DNA from 4 places in the Tardiphaga alba genome. Region 4 is predicted to be linked to each of the others. Evidence: riboswitches for the same ligand, from Rfam matches in the RefSeq annotation. Region 4 holds a riboswitch; each other region holds the start of a gene.
What was found. A riboswitch is a leader RNA that binds a small molecule or an ion and turns the genes downstream of it on or off. The one in region 4 is predicted to bind cobalamin.
Positions count from the first base shown of each region.

Region 1 (3,299 bases), 1.8 Mb from region 4:
GCGCTTTTCTTGCTGCGTCGGCATCAAAGCCTTTCAGCCCGATCACCACGAGATGTTCGGGATGGCTGACATCGGGCCGCGCGAAAGCGAGATCGACGCGGGCGCCCACGGCTTGCACGACAATCGGGGCAGGCTTGTCGGCGATGCGGGCATGGCCCTTGACGCGCAGCACGCCTTCGAGACCGAGAGCATCGCTGACACGCGCGCGCATGGTGTCGAGATCGGCCGCGGCAGTCGGCTTGATGACGATGCTATCGAAATCGTCGTGATCGTGTTCTTCTTCCTCGCCGTGATGACCGACGCGCGCGGCCATGTCATCTTCGGCTGCGGCATTGAGGCCGATCAGCACCGTTGGCGCGAGATCGCCCTTGGAGCGGACGATACCGACATTGGCGCGGAGCTCGGCCTTCAGCTTGGCCTCGATCTCGGCGAGCTGTTCGGCGCTGACGAGATCGCTCTTGGAAAGCACCACGAGATCGGCACAGGCGAGCTGATCCTCGAACACTTCCTCGATGGGATCGTCGTGATCGATGCCTTCATCGGCAGCGCGCTGTTCGGCGAGCGCATGCTCATCGAGCGTGATCCGGCCTTCGGACAGCGCCAGCGCATCAACGACAGTGACGACGCCATCGACAGTGGCGCGTGTCTTCACGGCGGGCCACGCAAACGCCTTCAGCAGCGGTTGCGGCAGCGCGAGGCCAGAAGTCTCGATCACGATGGCATCGAGCGGGCGCTCGCGCGACAGCAGCTTTTCCATGGTCGGCACGAAATCATCGGCCACGGTGCAGCAGATGCAGCCATTGGTGAGCTCGACGATGTCGCCGGGCGCGCAAGCCTTTGCCGCACATTCCTCGACAAGGCCGCCATCGAAACCGGCATCGCCGAATTCATTGACGATCACAGCGATGCGGCGGCCATCGGCTTGCGTCAGCAGCGAACGCAGCAGCGTGGTTTTGCCTGCGCCGAGAAAGCCGGTGAGGACGGTGACGGGAACGCGGGACATTCAGTTCTCCTGAAAACGCTTGAGCCAAAGCGGAAGGCCGGCAGCGACGAAAGCGACATTGTTGACGGCTGCGGCGATGGTTTGATTGAGACGGCCCTGCGCATCACGAAAGGCGCGGCCGATCGGCGTCTCGGGCACGAGGCCGAGGCCGACTTCATTGGACACGAAGACGATGGGATAGCGCGACACGTCGAGAAAGCGCACCAGACGCTTCGCCTCGACTTCGGGATCGCGCTCGGCCATCATCAGATTGGAGAGCCAGAGCGTCAGGCAATCGACGAGGACGACGCGGCCGATGGTGGATTCGCGTGTCAGCGTGTCCACCAGCGCCAGCGGCTCCTCGACGGTGATCCAGCCTTCGCCGCGCTGCTTGCGATGCTGCGCGATGCGCGCCTGCATCTCATCGTCGCCGGCCGTCGCCGTGGCGAGATAGACTTTTGTGAGCGACATCTCGCCGATCAGCCGTTCGGCGAAAGCCGATTTGCCGGAGCGCGCGCCGCCGAGGACGAGCGTGGTGCCGAGCGACGTCATTTCGGCGCCCTGCCGTCTTCCGGAGACCAGCGCAGCGGCGGCACGCGCGCCACCATGCCCTTGCGCAACACATCGGCGCGCTCACGCCATGGCACGAGCCCGTAGTCGGATTTTTGATAGGACTGCACGAAAGAGGCGACGGCATCCGGGCCGGTGTCCGTCACGAGATCGCCGAACAAGAACGTGTAGCCATCCTGGCTCGTCACCGCGACGGTGGTCGGCCGCTTGCAGACGCTGAGACATTGCACCGGCCGCACCATGACAGCGACATCGCGCTCATCGAGCGCAGCCGTCACCGCATCGAGCATCGCCGGGCCGACGACCGCACCATCAGCCGCCTTGCAATTCACGCAGACGCTCACCACCACCGGCGCTGAGGGCAGCGGGCGAGGCAATTCGGTGACACGGGAGTCATCAGGCAAGGTCGATGCGTTGCGATCCATCACGGGCTCAAATCAGACGAGCTTTGTTGGGTCGCGCGGATGCGGGCATCCACTCGCTCCCGTCCGGTGCACCCCGCCCCGACGACGCCTCCAAAGCACAGTTCATGACGGCAGGTCTCCTGGCTCGCGAGTCGGCGCCCGCTGCCGCCTTCCCAGCAGCTCCCCTATCGGGAACTCCCAGTGGCACCGGCTCGGGCTCATCGCTTACAGTTGCGGGGGCAGCGCCGGTATCGCACCGGCTTCCCTTTTCACCTTCCTCGCGGAAGGACCATCGCGGCGGACGCTATCTGCACCCACAGCCGGGGTCAACCACGGCCGGAACTGCGCAGCCACTGTTGACCGAAAGGCCATGGATGCGCGAGACAGACGGCCAAAGGAACCCGCATTTGACCTCTTTCAGCCCCCTCTTCCAGCCGCCGGCCCTCACGCCCCTCGATCCCGCAACCGAAGCCAGCCTTCGTGCGACCATCGACGGCAAGGCGAAGCCGCCGGGCTCGCTCGGGCGAATCGAGGAACTCGCTGTGCAACTCGGCATGATCCGCCATCCCGGCGAACCGCGCGGCGAGAAGGCTGTATTGTTGGTGTTCGCCGGCGATCACGGGCTCGTGGCCGAAGGCGTGTCGCAATATCCGTCCGCCGTCACCGTCGCGATGGTGATGACCTATCTCGCCGGTCGCGCCAGCGCCAATGCATTTGCCAAAGCCAATGGCATGGACGTCCGTGTCATCGATATCGGTGTCGCGGCTGAACTGCCGGTGCATCCCGGCCTGCGCGATGCAAAGGTGCGCATGGGCACGGCCAATGCCGCGCGCGAGCCGGCAATGACAGCGGGGCAAGCCACCGAGGCCCTGAACCACGGCATCCGCATCGCCATCGGCGAGATCAAAGCCGGCGCTGATATCATTGCGCTTGGCGAGATGGGCATCGGCAACACAGCATCCTCTGCACTGCTCGCTCATCGCCTCGCGCCCGCATCGCTCGACGACTGCATCGGCGTCGGCGCAGGTCAGGACGACGCTGGTATGAGCCGCAAGCGTATAGCTATCGAAATGGCAGCTGCGCGCAACGATGCGACGGCGCCGCTCGATGTGCTCATCGAATTCGGCGGGCTCGAAATTGCGGGCATGGCCGGCGCGATCCTCGGTGCCGCGTCGCAGCGACGGCCGGTGATCATCGATGGCTTCATCTCCAGCGTCGCTGCGCTGCTCGCGGTCCGACTTTGCCCGGAGGCCCGCGGCTACTGCGTATTCGCGCATCGCTCGGCCGAACGCGGGCATGATCTCGTATTGAACGCGCTCGATGCAAAGCCGCTGCTCGATCTC
Region 1 covers NZ_CP036498.1:4,471,040-4,474,338, forward strand. The annotation lists gene cobW (cobalamin biosynthesis protein CobW) at 1-1,003, opposite strand, end outside; gene cobU (bifunctional adenosylcobinamide kinase/adenosylcobinamide-phosphate guanylyltransferase) at 1,004-1,534, opposite strand; gene RPMA_RS21350 (DUF1636 family protein) at 1,531-1,977, opposite strand; cobalamin riboswitch at 2,070-2,265, opposite strand; gene cobT (nicotinate-nucleotide--dimethylbenzimidazole phosphoribosyltransferase) at 2,364-3,299, shown strand, end outside.
Region 1: linked by a shared signal. The riboswitch ahead of RPMA_RS21350 (DUF1636 family protein) and the one ahead of RPMA_RS02040 (ABC transporter ATP-binding protein) in region 4 are both predicted to bind cobalamin.

Region 2 (3,299 bases), 2.5 Mb from region 4:
ACGCGCCCGCGAAAGCCACGAATATCCCCGCCAATCAAAAACGCCTTTCGGGGAGCTTTCACGCCCATGCAGTTCGATGACGTCATTCTCGGCCGCCGGAGCATCCGCGGTTACAAGCCTGATCCGGTGCCGCAGAAGCTGATCGAGGAAATCATCAATCTGGCGATGCGCGCGCCGTCGTCGATGAATACGCAGCCATGGAATTTCTACGTCATCACCGGCGAGCCCCTGAACAAGATCCGCGCCGGCAATACCGAGCGCATGGTCGCCGGCATTCCGCAGTCGCGCGAATTCCGCACCGGGCAGCCATTTGCAGGCGCGCATCGCGACCGTCAGGTCGGTGTTGCCAAGCAGCTGTTCGCAGCGATGGGGATCGCGCGCGACGACAAGGAGATGCGGCAGGACTGGGTGCTGCGCGGCTTCCGCCAGTTCGATGCGCCGGTTTGCATCATCGTGACTTATGACCGCGTGCTGGACGGCAGCGACGATACGCCGTTCGATTGCGGCGCCGTGGCCACCGCCCTCGTCAATGCCGCCTGGTCGCGCGGGCTCGGCGCCGTCATCAACAGCCAGGGCATCATGCAGTCGCCGGTGGTGCGCGAGCATGCGGGGATCGCCGACGACCAGATCATCATGAAGAGCATCGCGCTCGGCTGGCCCGATGACACATTCCCTGCCAATGCCGTGGTGTCCGAGCGCAAATCGGTGGCGGAAGCGACGCGGTTCGTCGGCTTCACATAATGTGGCGAAAGCGGACAGCGCGTGTTGCGAGGCAAACACGATCAACAGGGATGCCGTCCGGCATCGCTCTGCTTCTCTTGACACCCCGCTACCATCATCCTTAACGTGCAGCCGACGGTCCCCCGCAAGGGATTAAAAGGGAATGTGGTGCGAGGCGCGTTGCGACGGGCCTCAATGCCATAGCTGCCCCCGCAACTGTAAGCGGAAAGCCTCTCATCAGATGCCACTGGGAAACTCGGTCCCGGGAAGGCGATGCGGAGGCGACGACCCGCGAGCCAGGAGACCTGCCGTCAATCGTGGTCACACGCGAAGATGTCGGTCGGGGAGTACAGACATATGTTCATCGGAGACTCCCAGAGTCTCACGTGAACCTCGTTCGCTGTGACGTGCCACTGACGTCACCACCGAGGTTTCACTCATGTCGTCCGCCTTCCGTCCATCGCCCACTCACGGGCGCTTCCTGCTCAGCTCCTGCATCCTTGCGCTGTCGCTCGGTGCTGGCGCCGCGCAGGCCCAGCAAATCGCCTCGCCGAACCTTCTGCCTCCCGTCGAGATCGTCACGCCCCGGCCGAATGCCGCAACGGCGCAGCCGGCGCAGACCCGCACCCGGCGCGCCGCCCGCCGGCCTGCGCCCCCTGCGGAGACCGTCACGGCCGCACCAAACCCCTTCCCGCCCGTGGTGATCAGCCCGACCGGCATCGCGACCTCCGTCGATCGCGTCGCAAGCTCGGTCAGCGTCGTCACGCAGAAGGACATCGAGACCCAGCAATATCGCGCGGTGCCCGATGTGCTCGCCACCATTCCGGGCCTCAATGTGGTGCAGACCGGCGGCCCCGGCGGCCAGACCTCGGTGTTCATGCGCGGCACCAATTCCAACCACACCAAGGTGCTGATCGACGGCATCGATGTCGGCGATCCCTCGACGCCGAACGGCGCGTTCGACTATGCGAACCTGCTGACAGCGAATGTTCAGCAAATCGAAGTGCTGCGCGGCCCGCAAAGTGGCCTCTATGGCTCCGATGCGATCGGCGGCGTGATCTCCGTCATCACCCGCAAGGGCGAAGGCCCGGCCCGCGTCTCCGGCACATTCGAGGCCGGCTCGTTCAACACCTTCAACCAGAATATCGGTCTCAGCGGCTCGAAGGACAATGTGAACTACGCCTTCAGTGTCGCTCATCTTCATGCCGGCGATGTCCCCGTCACGCCGCAGCAGTCGCTGCCACCTGGTCAGCGGGCGATCGGCAACAATTACGACAACAAGACCATTTCCAGCAAAGTCGGCGTCGATCTGAACGAGAACCTGACCATCAATTCGGTGCTGCGCTACACCGATGCGCTGCTCTATTTCACCGGCGACGACTTCAACTTCCCGAGCGCACCCAATCCCACCCAGAGCTCGCACGCCGTGCAGCAATTCGCCACCCGCGAGGAAGCCGTGTGGACGGCGCTGGATGGTCGCATCCGCAGCTATTTCGGCGTCAACTATTCGAACAACAACCGGTTTGACCGTTCGCCCACATCGGCAACGCCGAGCAGCAGCACCGGCGACCGGCTGAAATTCGACTGGCACACGGTGGCGGAGATCACACGCGGCAACAACATCGTCGTCGGCGCGGAACAGCAGACGGACCGGCTGAGCAGCGCGGAATTTGTTGCACAGACCGGCAACAAGGCCGGCTTCGTCGAACTGCAATCGCAGCTCGCCGATCGCATCTTCGTGGTCGCCAATGTGCGCGAAGACTCTCATGACCAGTTCGGCAATCACACCACCTGGCGCGTGGCCCCCGCCGTGATCGTGCCGGTGACCGAGACCAAGCTGAAAGCGAGCTATGGCACCGGCTTCAAGGCGCCGAGCTTGAGCCAGCTGTTAGAGAAGACGCTTTTCTCGACGGGCAATCCCAATCTCAAGCCCGAAGAAAGCACCGGTTATGATGTCGGCTTCGAACAGCCCTTCTTCAACGATCAGGTCCGCTTCGGCGCGACCTATTTCCGCAATGACATCACCAACCTGATCAATTCCAACACCAGCTTCACTTCCTATGTGAATGTCGATCTCGCGACGACCGAAGGCACCGAGAGTTTTGTGACAGCGCGTATCACCGAGCGCTTCGGCATTCGCGCCGATTACACCTATACGCGAGCGGTGAACGCGCTCACTGGTGCGACATTGCTGCGGCGGCCGAAGGAGAAGTGGAGTGCCACGGCGACCTGGCTGCCGATCGACGCATTGACGTTGTCGGCGACGGTGCTGCATCTCGGCACCTGGCGGGACATCGACCGCAGCACCTTCGTCAATCTGGATGCGCCCGGCTTCACGCTGGTCAATCTGCGCGGGGACTATGCGTTGAACGATCAGGTCAAGCTGTTCGCCCGCGTCGATAACCTGTTCGACGTCCGCTACCAGAACCCGACGGGCTTCCTTGCCCCCGGTCTCGGCGTGTTCGGCGGCGTCCGCCTCGCCAGCTACGGCGTGCAATAACATGAGCGGCGCAGCGGGACATGCGGTCGTGGCGGAGGATATGCCGGCCCGCCTGCTCGCTGCGCATCTCGCCGATGGC
Region 2 covers NZ_CP036498.1:2,919,865-2,923,163, reverse strand. The annotation lists gene RPMA_RS13920 (nitroreductase) at 67-741, shown strand; cobalamin riboswitch at 840-1,047, shown strand; gene RPMA_RS13915 (TonB-dependent receptor plug domain-containing protein) at 1,160-3,220, shown strand; gene RPMA_RS13910 (DUF6925 family protein) at 3,222-3,299, shown strand, end outside.
Region 2: linked by a shared signal. The riboswitch ahead of RPMA_RS13915 (TonB-dependent receptor plug domain-containing protein) and the one ahead of RPMA_RS02040 (ABC transporter ATP-binding protein) in region 4 are both predicted to bind cobalamin.

Region 3 (3,299 bases), 1.5 Mb from region 4:
CCCAGTCAAGCGTCTGCGAGCGATCCATGTCGAGACCGCCGCGGGCTTCCGCCACCAGTTCGATGGAATCGATCGGCAGGATGCCGCGGCTCCACAGCGACCCGTCATAGGACGGATAGCGCCCGCGTTCAGCGGCGAGATCCACCGAAGCCGAGATGGCGTGATAGGCGATCGCCTCCATGCTGAGATCAGCGAATTCAACGGCGGCGTCCGATGCCATCGCGAGACCGAGCGTATGCAGTGCGTCCTGATGGCCCATCAGGCCCAGACCGACCGGACGATGCTTGAGATTGGAACGACGCGCTTCCGGAATGGTGTAGAAATTGATGTCGATGACATTGTCGAGCATGCGCATCGCTGTCGTCACGGTGCGCTGCAGGCGGGCATGATCAATGCCCTGCTCCGTCACGTGATGCAGCAGATTGACCGAGCCGAGATTGCAGACGGCGACCTCATCATCCGACGTGTTCAGCGTGATCTCGGTGCAGAGATTCGACGAATGAATCACGCCGGCATGCTGCTGCGGCGAACGCAGATTGCAGGGGTCCTTGAAGGTGATCCAGGGATGGCCGGTCTCGAACACCATGGTGAGCATGCGCCGCCACAGATCGGTGGCACGCACCGTCTTGAACACGCGCATCTCGCCGCGCGCCGCCTTCGCCTCATAGGCGGCGTAGCGCTCGGCAAACGGCTTGCCATAGAGATCGTGCAGGTCCGGTGTCTCGTCCGGCGAAAACAGCGTCCATTCGCCATCTTGTTCGACGCGCTGCATGAACAGGTCCGGCACCCAGTTGGCCGTGTTCATGTCGTGGGTGCGGCGGCGATCGTCGCCGGTGTTCTTGCGGAGGTCGAGGAATTCCTCGATGTCCACGTGCCAGGTCTCGAGATAGGCGCAGACCGCGCCCTTGCGCTTACCGCCCTGGTTGACGGCGATGGCGGTGTCGTTCGCGACCTTCAGGAACGGCACGACGCCCTGGCTCTCGCCATTGGTGCCCTTGATATGCGCGCCCAACCCGCGCACGCGGGTCCAGTCATTGCCGAGGCCGCCGGAATATTTTGCCAGCAGCGCATTATCCTTCACGGCTTTGAAGATGCCGTCGAGATCATCGGCCACGGTGGTGAGGAAGCAGGAGGACAGCTGCGGCCGCTGGGTGCCGGCATTGAACAGCGTCGGCGTCGAGGCCATGAAATCGAAGGACGACAAGAGATTGTAGAATTCGATGGCGCGGGCTTCGCGATCGATCTCGCGCAGCGCGAGGCCCATGGCGACGCGCATGAAGAAGGCCTGCGGCAGCTCGATGCGGTTACCCCGACATGCAGGAAATAGCGGTCATACAGCGTCTGCAGACCGAGGAACTGGAACTGCAGATCGCGTTCCGGCTTCAATGCAGCGGCGATCTTCTTGAGATCGAAGCGCGCAAGCTCGGGATCGAGCAGTTCGGCTTCGATGCCCGTCTTCACATAAGCGCCGAAATACTCCGCATAGCGCGTAGCCATGTCGGCCTGCGAAGCCGAATTTGGCACGCCATGCACATAGGTCAGAACTTCGGTGCGCAGCTTGTCGAGCAGCAGGCGCGCGCTGACATAGGTGTAGTTCGGTTCCTGCTCCACGAGCGTACGCGCGGCCATGATGCCGGCCAGCGCCAGTTCGTCCAGCGTGATCCCGTCATAGAGATTGCGCTTCGTCTCCTCCAGCACCGGCGCTGCATCGACACCATCGAGACCAGCACAGGCTTCGTTGACGATCAGCGCCAGACGCGCGGCATCAAGCGGCACACGCGTGCCACTGGCGAGCGTCACATGTAGCGCAGGCACGGCCGGAACAGCGGCTGGCTTCGCGGCGGCTTCCTCGGCACGACGACGGGCACGCTCCTCGCGATACAGCACATAAGCACGCGCCACCTTGTGGTGCTCGCTGCGCATCAGCGCCAGTTCGACCTGATCCTGCACGTCCTCAATGTGGAAGGTGCGCCCCTCCCCGATCCGCCGCGTCAGCGCGGCAAAAACCTCGCCGGTCAGCTGCTCGACAGCTTCATGAACGCGGCGAGATGCAGCGGCGGTGTTGCCTTCGACGGCGAGGAAAGCCTTGGTCATGGCCACCGAAATCTTGCCGGCATCGAAGGGCGACACCGTGCCATTGCGACGGATCACCTGCATGGACGGCTCGCGCGCAGGCACGACATTCGATTCGGAGGGTTGATGGGCAAGCACGGCATCGTGGCCGTTGGCGAGAGCGTGAGACGTGGAAGGCATCGGCAGGACCCCGTGTGATGCATCAAGCTGTGGGGGCTGGGGCCGAAGGTGCGTGCATCACTGCCGGGCGGACGCGCGGCATTGCCTGCAAGCGACCGCTGGGACACCCCGCCCATGGACGTTTCTGGTGTCACGGCAGGTCTCCTGACTCGCAGATCAAGCGTTTGTTTCGGTCTTCCCGGAGCGGTGAGGCCCCAGTGACGTGGTCGAAACAAACTCTCTGCTTACAGTTGCGGGGGCAGCGCCGGCCTAGCTCCATCAGAGCGCACCGGCTTCCCTATTATCTACCAAGTCTTGCGACAGGGCGGACCATGACATCTACATTTGGTGTGACCCGCGGCGAAGTGTCAAGCGCGCTGTGAGTTTCCTGAAAAGAAATCAGGCGGGGCTGTTGGTACCGTGGACAACTGCCTGGCCAAGAACGGCACCCGCCCGCCCAGCATTGCCGCCAAGGGCGCGATGGACCCGTATGCCCACCATCAGCGCGACCAGCAACGTGGCCCCGAAACCGGTCGGTGCAGCGCCGAGAAACTGGTAGGCGATGAGCATGACGACGGCGAGACCCAGCAGCGGCAGCTCGTGACGCAGGAAGCCCTCGGACAATCCCACCCGCAGGATGAAGCCGGCTGCAATCGCCAGCACCATCACGTCATAAAGAAACAGATAAGGCGTCGCGAGCAGTGCGCCGATCGCCAATGCTGCCGCCTTCCACTCGTAGCGCGCATGGCTGCGCCACAGCCACACCAGCGTCGAAGCAACGATGGCGAGAAGACTCCAATGCAGCGCCCAGGCCAGCGTCTCGCTGCCATCGAAGTAACGCACCAGCGCGAAGATGCTCTGCATCTTGCCGAACGGCGCGCGGCCCTCGACAAGGAAGGCCTGCGAGAACATCGGCATCCAGTGGAAAAAGGCCTGCCAGCTTTCGGTGCCGAAGGCGAGCCACGACACGACCGCGAGCGACACCGTGGTCACACCGGCGCTGATGAAAACGCGCCATTGCGCGGCAGCGATCAGCACCAGCGGAAACAGCACGCCATATTGCGGCT
Region 3 covers NZ_CP036498.1:4,765,127-4,768,425, forward strand. The annotation lists partial or broken gene RPMA_RS22815 (ribonucleoside-diphosphate reductase subunit alpha) at 1-2,157, opposite strand, end outside; cobalamin riboswitch at 2,371-2,582, opposite strand; gene RPMA_RS22820 (glycosyltransferase family 87 protein) at 2,632-3,299, opposite strand, start outside.
Region 3: linked by a shared signal. The riboswitch ahead of RPMA_RS22815 (ribonucleoside-diphosphate reductase subunit alpha) and the one ahead of RPMA_RS02040 (ABC transporter ATP-binding protein) in region 4 are both predicted to bind cobalamin.

Region 4 (3,299 bases):
GCCGAAGGTACCGGCATGGAACGGGCCGGAGACAAACTCCCAGAACGGCTCGAAATCCTGGAACTGGGCCTTGTCCGGGTTGTAGTAATGGGCCGCCGTGTAGTGAACATCGGCGGTAAACCACACTGTATTGCGGATGCCGGCCACCTTGATGAAGCGGAGCAGGTCGGCGATCTCCAGCTCGCGCCCGAGCGCCGGACCATCGCCCTGAGCAATCGCCTCGGAGCCCGATTTCGTGGCTGCGTTGTCATAGACCAGCAGGCCGATCGGCATGTCGGAGGCGATCACCTTCCAGGTGGCGCGGGATTCCAGCAAAGCGCGCTTCAGCCAGGCCAGTTGCTCCGGGCCGATGAAATACGCCTCAGGGCCGTAGCTCGTCTGGGTGTTCGGCCCGTTCGGGCTGCGATAGCTGCGCTCGTCCAGCATGAAGACATCGAGATGCGGGCCGTAGTTCAGGGTGCGATAGACGCGGCCGGGTTCGGCCGGATTGATCCGCACAGGATACATCTCGTGAAACGCCCGCGCCCCACGCGCGGCGAGCACGCCGATATCGCGCTCCTTGTAGGCGGCCGGCAATTGCTTCGAGGCCGACCAATTGTTGGTGACCTCGTGATCGTCCCACTGGCCGAAGATCGGCACATCAGCATTGAAGGCGCGCACATTGTCGTCGAGCAGATTGTATTTATGCGCCGCACGGAATTCATCGAGCGTCTCGGCGACTTTTGCTTTCTCCGGCACCAACGTGGTGTTCTTCCAGAGCGCCCCATCCGGAAGCTTTACTTCGGCGACCATCGGCCCGTCGGCATAGATCGTATCGCCATTATGCAGGAGGAAATCCGGATTGTGCTTGCGCATGGTGGCGAAGGTGACCATGCCACCGTCATCGGCATTGATGCCCCAGCCCTGCCCGGCGACGTCGCCGCCCCAGACGAAAGACACATCGCGCCGATCCGCCGGCGCGGTGCGGAAGCGTCCGTTGACGGGCTCGCCGACCACGCTCGTATGCGCGAGATCGCGGAAGCGCACGCGGTAGAAGATGTCCTGCCCCGAAGGCAGATTTTCCAGCAGCAGCTTTGCGGTGAAATCACTCTCCGGCAGCACATTCACCGGCGGCAGAGCACGTGCATGCTTGAAGGAATCGGTGGTCGCCACTTCCACCAGCATCTGCGCAGGGCGATCCGCCCGCGACCAGATCATGCCGCTATCGAGCCCGATATCACCGGACTGCACGCCATGCGACACCACCGGCCGATCCGCCGCACGGCTGAGCGAGGGCATCGCCAACACGCCGGCGCCAGCGGCAGCCGTGGTGAGAAAGCGGCGACGGGACACGCGGATGGCCATTGTGCTCTCCTGGGATCGCGATGGTGACGCAGAGGCTGTAAGCATCTCGCGCGACGACGCTGTGACAGGCTGCCGCAGCGTCCGCACTATGGCAGACTCGCGGCATTGACTCGCTCTGCCATTTCACAGAAACGTGGCGGCGACGGTTCCTAACGGACCAAAAGGGAATGCGGTGAGGCTCGTTCTTCCGACGATCCGATTCCGCGGCTGCCCCCGCAACTGTAAGCGGCGAGCCTGCGCCACATGCCACTGGATTTCCGTCCGGGAAGGCGACGCAAGGCATTGACCCGCGAGCCAGGAGACCTGCCGTCAGTCGTGGTCACACGCGAGCACATTGGGCGGGGTGTCCTGATGGAAGCCGAATTGCCTTCGCTTCGAATGGCAAAACGGTTTGGTTTGCGGTGACGTGCATCGTTATCGCGAGTCCTTCGGATGATCTCCTTCCTGTCCAGCTTCAGCACGGCGCCCCATGCTTGAGGCCATCACCGTCAAGAAGCAGTTCGGTGCCAAATGCGCACTCGACGATGTCTCGCTCAACGTACAGCCCGGCGATATCTATTGCCTGCTCGGCGCCAATGGCGCTGGCAAGACCACGCTGATCAATCTGTTTCTGAATTTCATTCAGCCGACAGCAGGTCGCCTGCTGATTAACAAGCGCGATGTCGCCGCAGAGCCGTTTGAGACCAAGCGGCTGCTCGCTTACATCCCCGAACAGGTCAATCTCTATCCGCAGCTGTCCGGCGTCGAGAATCTCGCTTTCTTTGCGACCCTTGCCATCGGTGAGGAATTACCCCGCGAACGCCTGCTCGAACTCCTGCAGGCCGCCGGCCTGCCGCTGCAAGCGGCCGACGATCGCGTCGGCACCTATTCGAAAGGCATGCGCCAGAAAGTCGGCATCGCCATCGCGCTGGCGAAGAACGCCAAGGCATTGCTGCTGGACGAGCCGACATCGGGCCTCGATCCGTCCGCCGCCAACGAGTTTTCCGAATTGCTGGTCAATGCCAGCCGCAATGGCGTGGCCATCCTGACGACGACCCACGACCTCTTCCACGCCAAACAGACCGGCACCCGTATCGGCATCATGCGCCGAGGCAAGCTCGTGCAGGAACTGAACAGCGCCGATGTCAGCCACGCGGATCTGCAGGCCCTCTATCTCGAACATATGAAAGCCTGACGTGATCCGCACCATCGCCCTCAAGGATCTGCGCGAGATCATCCGCGACGGCCGCATGCTGTGGGCTGCGGCGCTCATCATCCTGCTCTCCATCGTCGCACTGGCGTCGGGATCGATCCGGCAATCGCAGATCAATCACGAGCGCGCTGCCGGCCAGGCGCTGGATTATCAGGCTTGGCTGCAACAGGGCGAGCGGCATCCGCATGATGCCGCCGAACAGGGCATGCATGTGTTCAAGCCGGAGCCGCCGCTGGCGGTGCTCGATCCCGGCATCGAGCCCTTTGTCGGCTCCACCGTCTGGCTGCAGGCGCACCGCCAGAGCGAGTTGAAATTCCGGCCGGCGCAGGATGCCACCGGGCTGCAGCGTTTCGGCCAGCTCTCGCCTGCATGGATTGTGCAGGTACTGGTGCCACTGCTGATCATCGTGATCGGCTTCGGCGCCATCAGCGGCGAGCGCGAACGCGGCACGCTGCGGCAATTGCTGAGCATCGGCGTGCCCGCGCGGCAATTGCTACTCGGCAAGGCGCTCGCGCTCGCCGCCTGCGCTTGCGCGCTGGTGATTCCGGTCTGGCTGGTGTTCTCGGTCGTCGCCACCATCAGCCTGCCCTCCGCCGAGCGGCTCGATGTGGTCTATCGCATGCTCTGGCTGATTGCGGGCTATGGGCTCTATCTCGGCTTCTTCGTCTTCCTCACCATCGCGGTCTCCGCCATGGTGCGCTCGTCGCGCGCTGCCGTCGTGCTCTTGCTTGGCTTCTGGGTCGCAGCGACATTGATCGCCCCG
Region 4 covers NZ_CP036498.1:419,946-423,244, reverse strand. The annotation lists gene RPMA_RS02045 (alkaline phosphatase D family protein) at 1-1,344, opposite strand, end outside; cobalamin riboswitch at 1,471-1,669, shown strand; gene RPMA_RS02040 (ABC transporter ATP-binding protein) at 1,814-2,518, shown strand; gene RPMA_RS02035 (ABC transporter permease subunit) at 2,520-3,299, shown strand, end outside.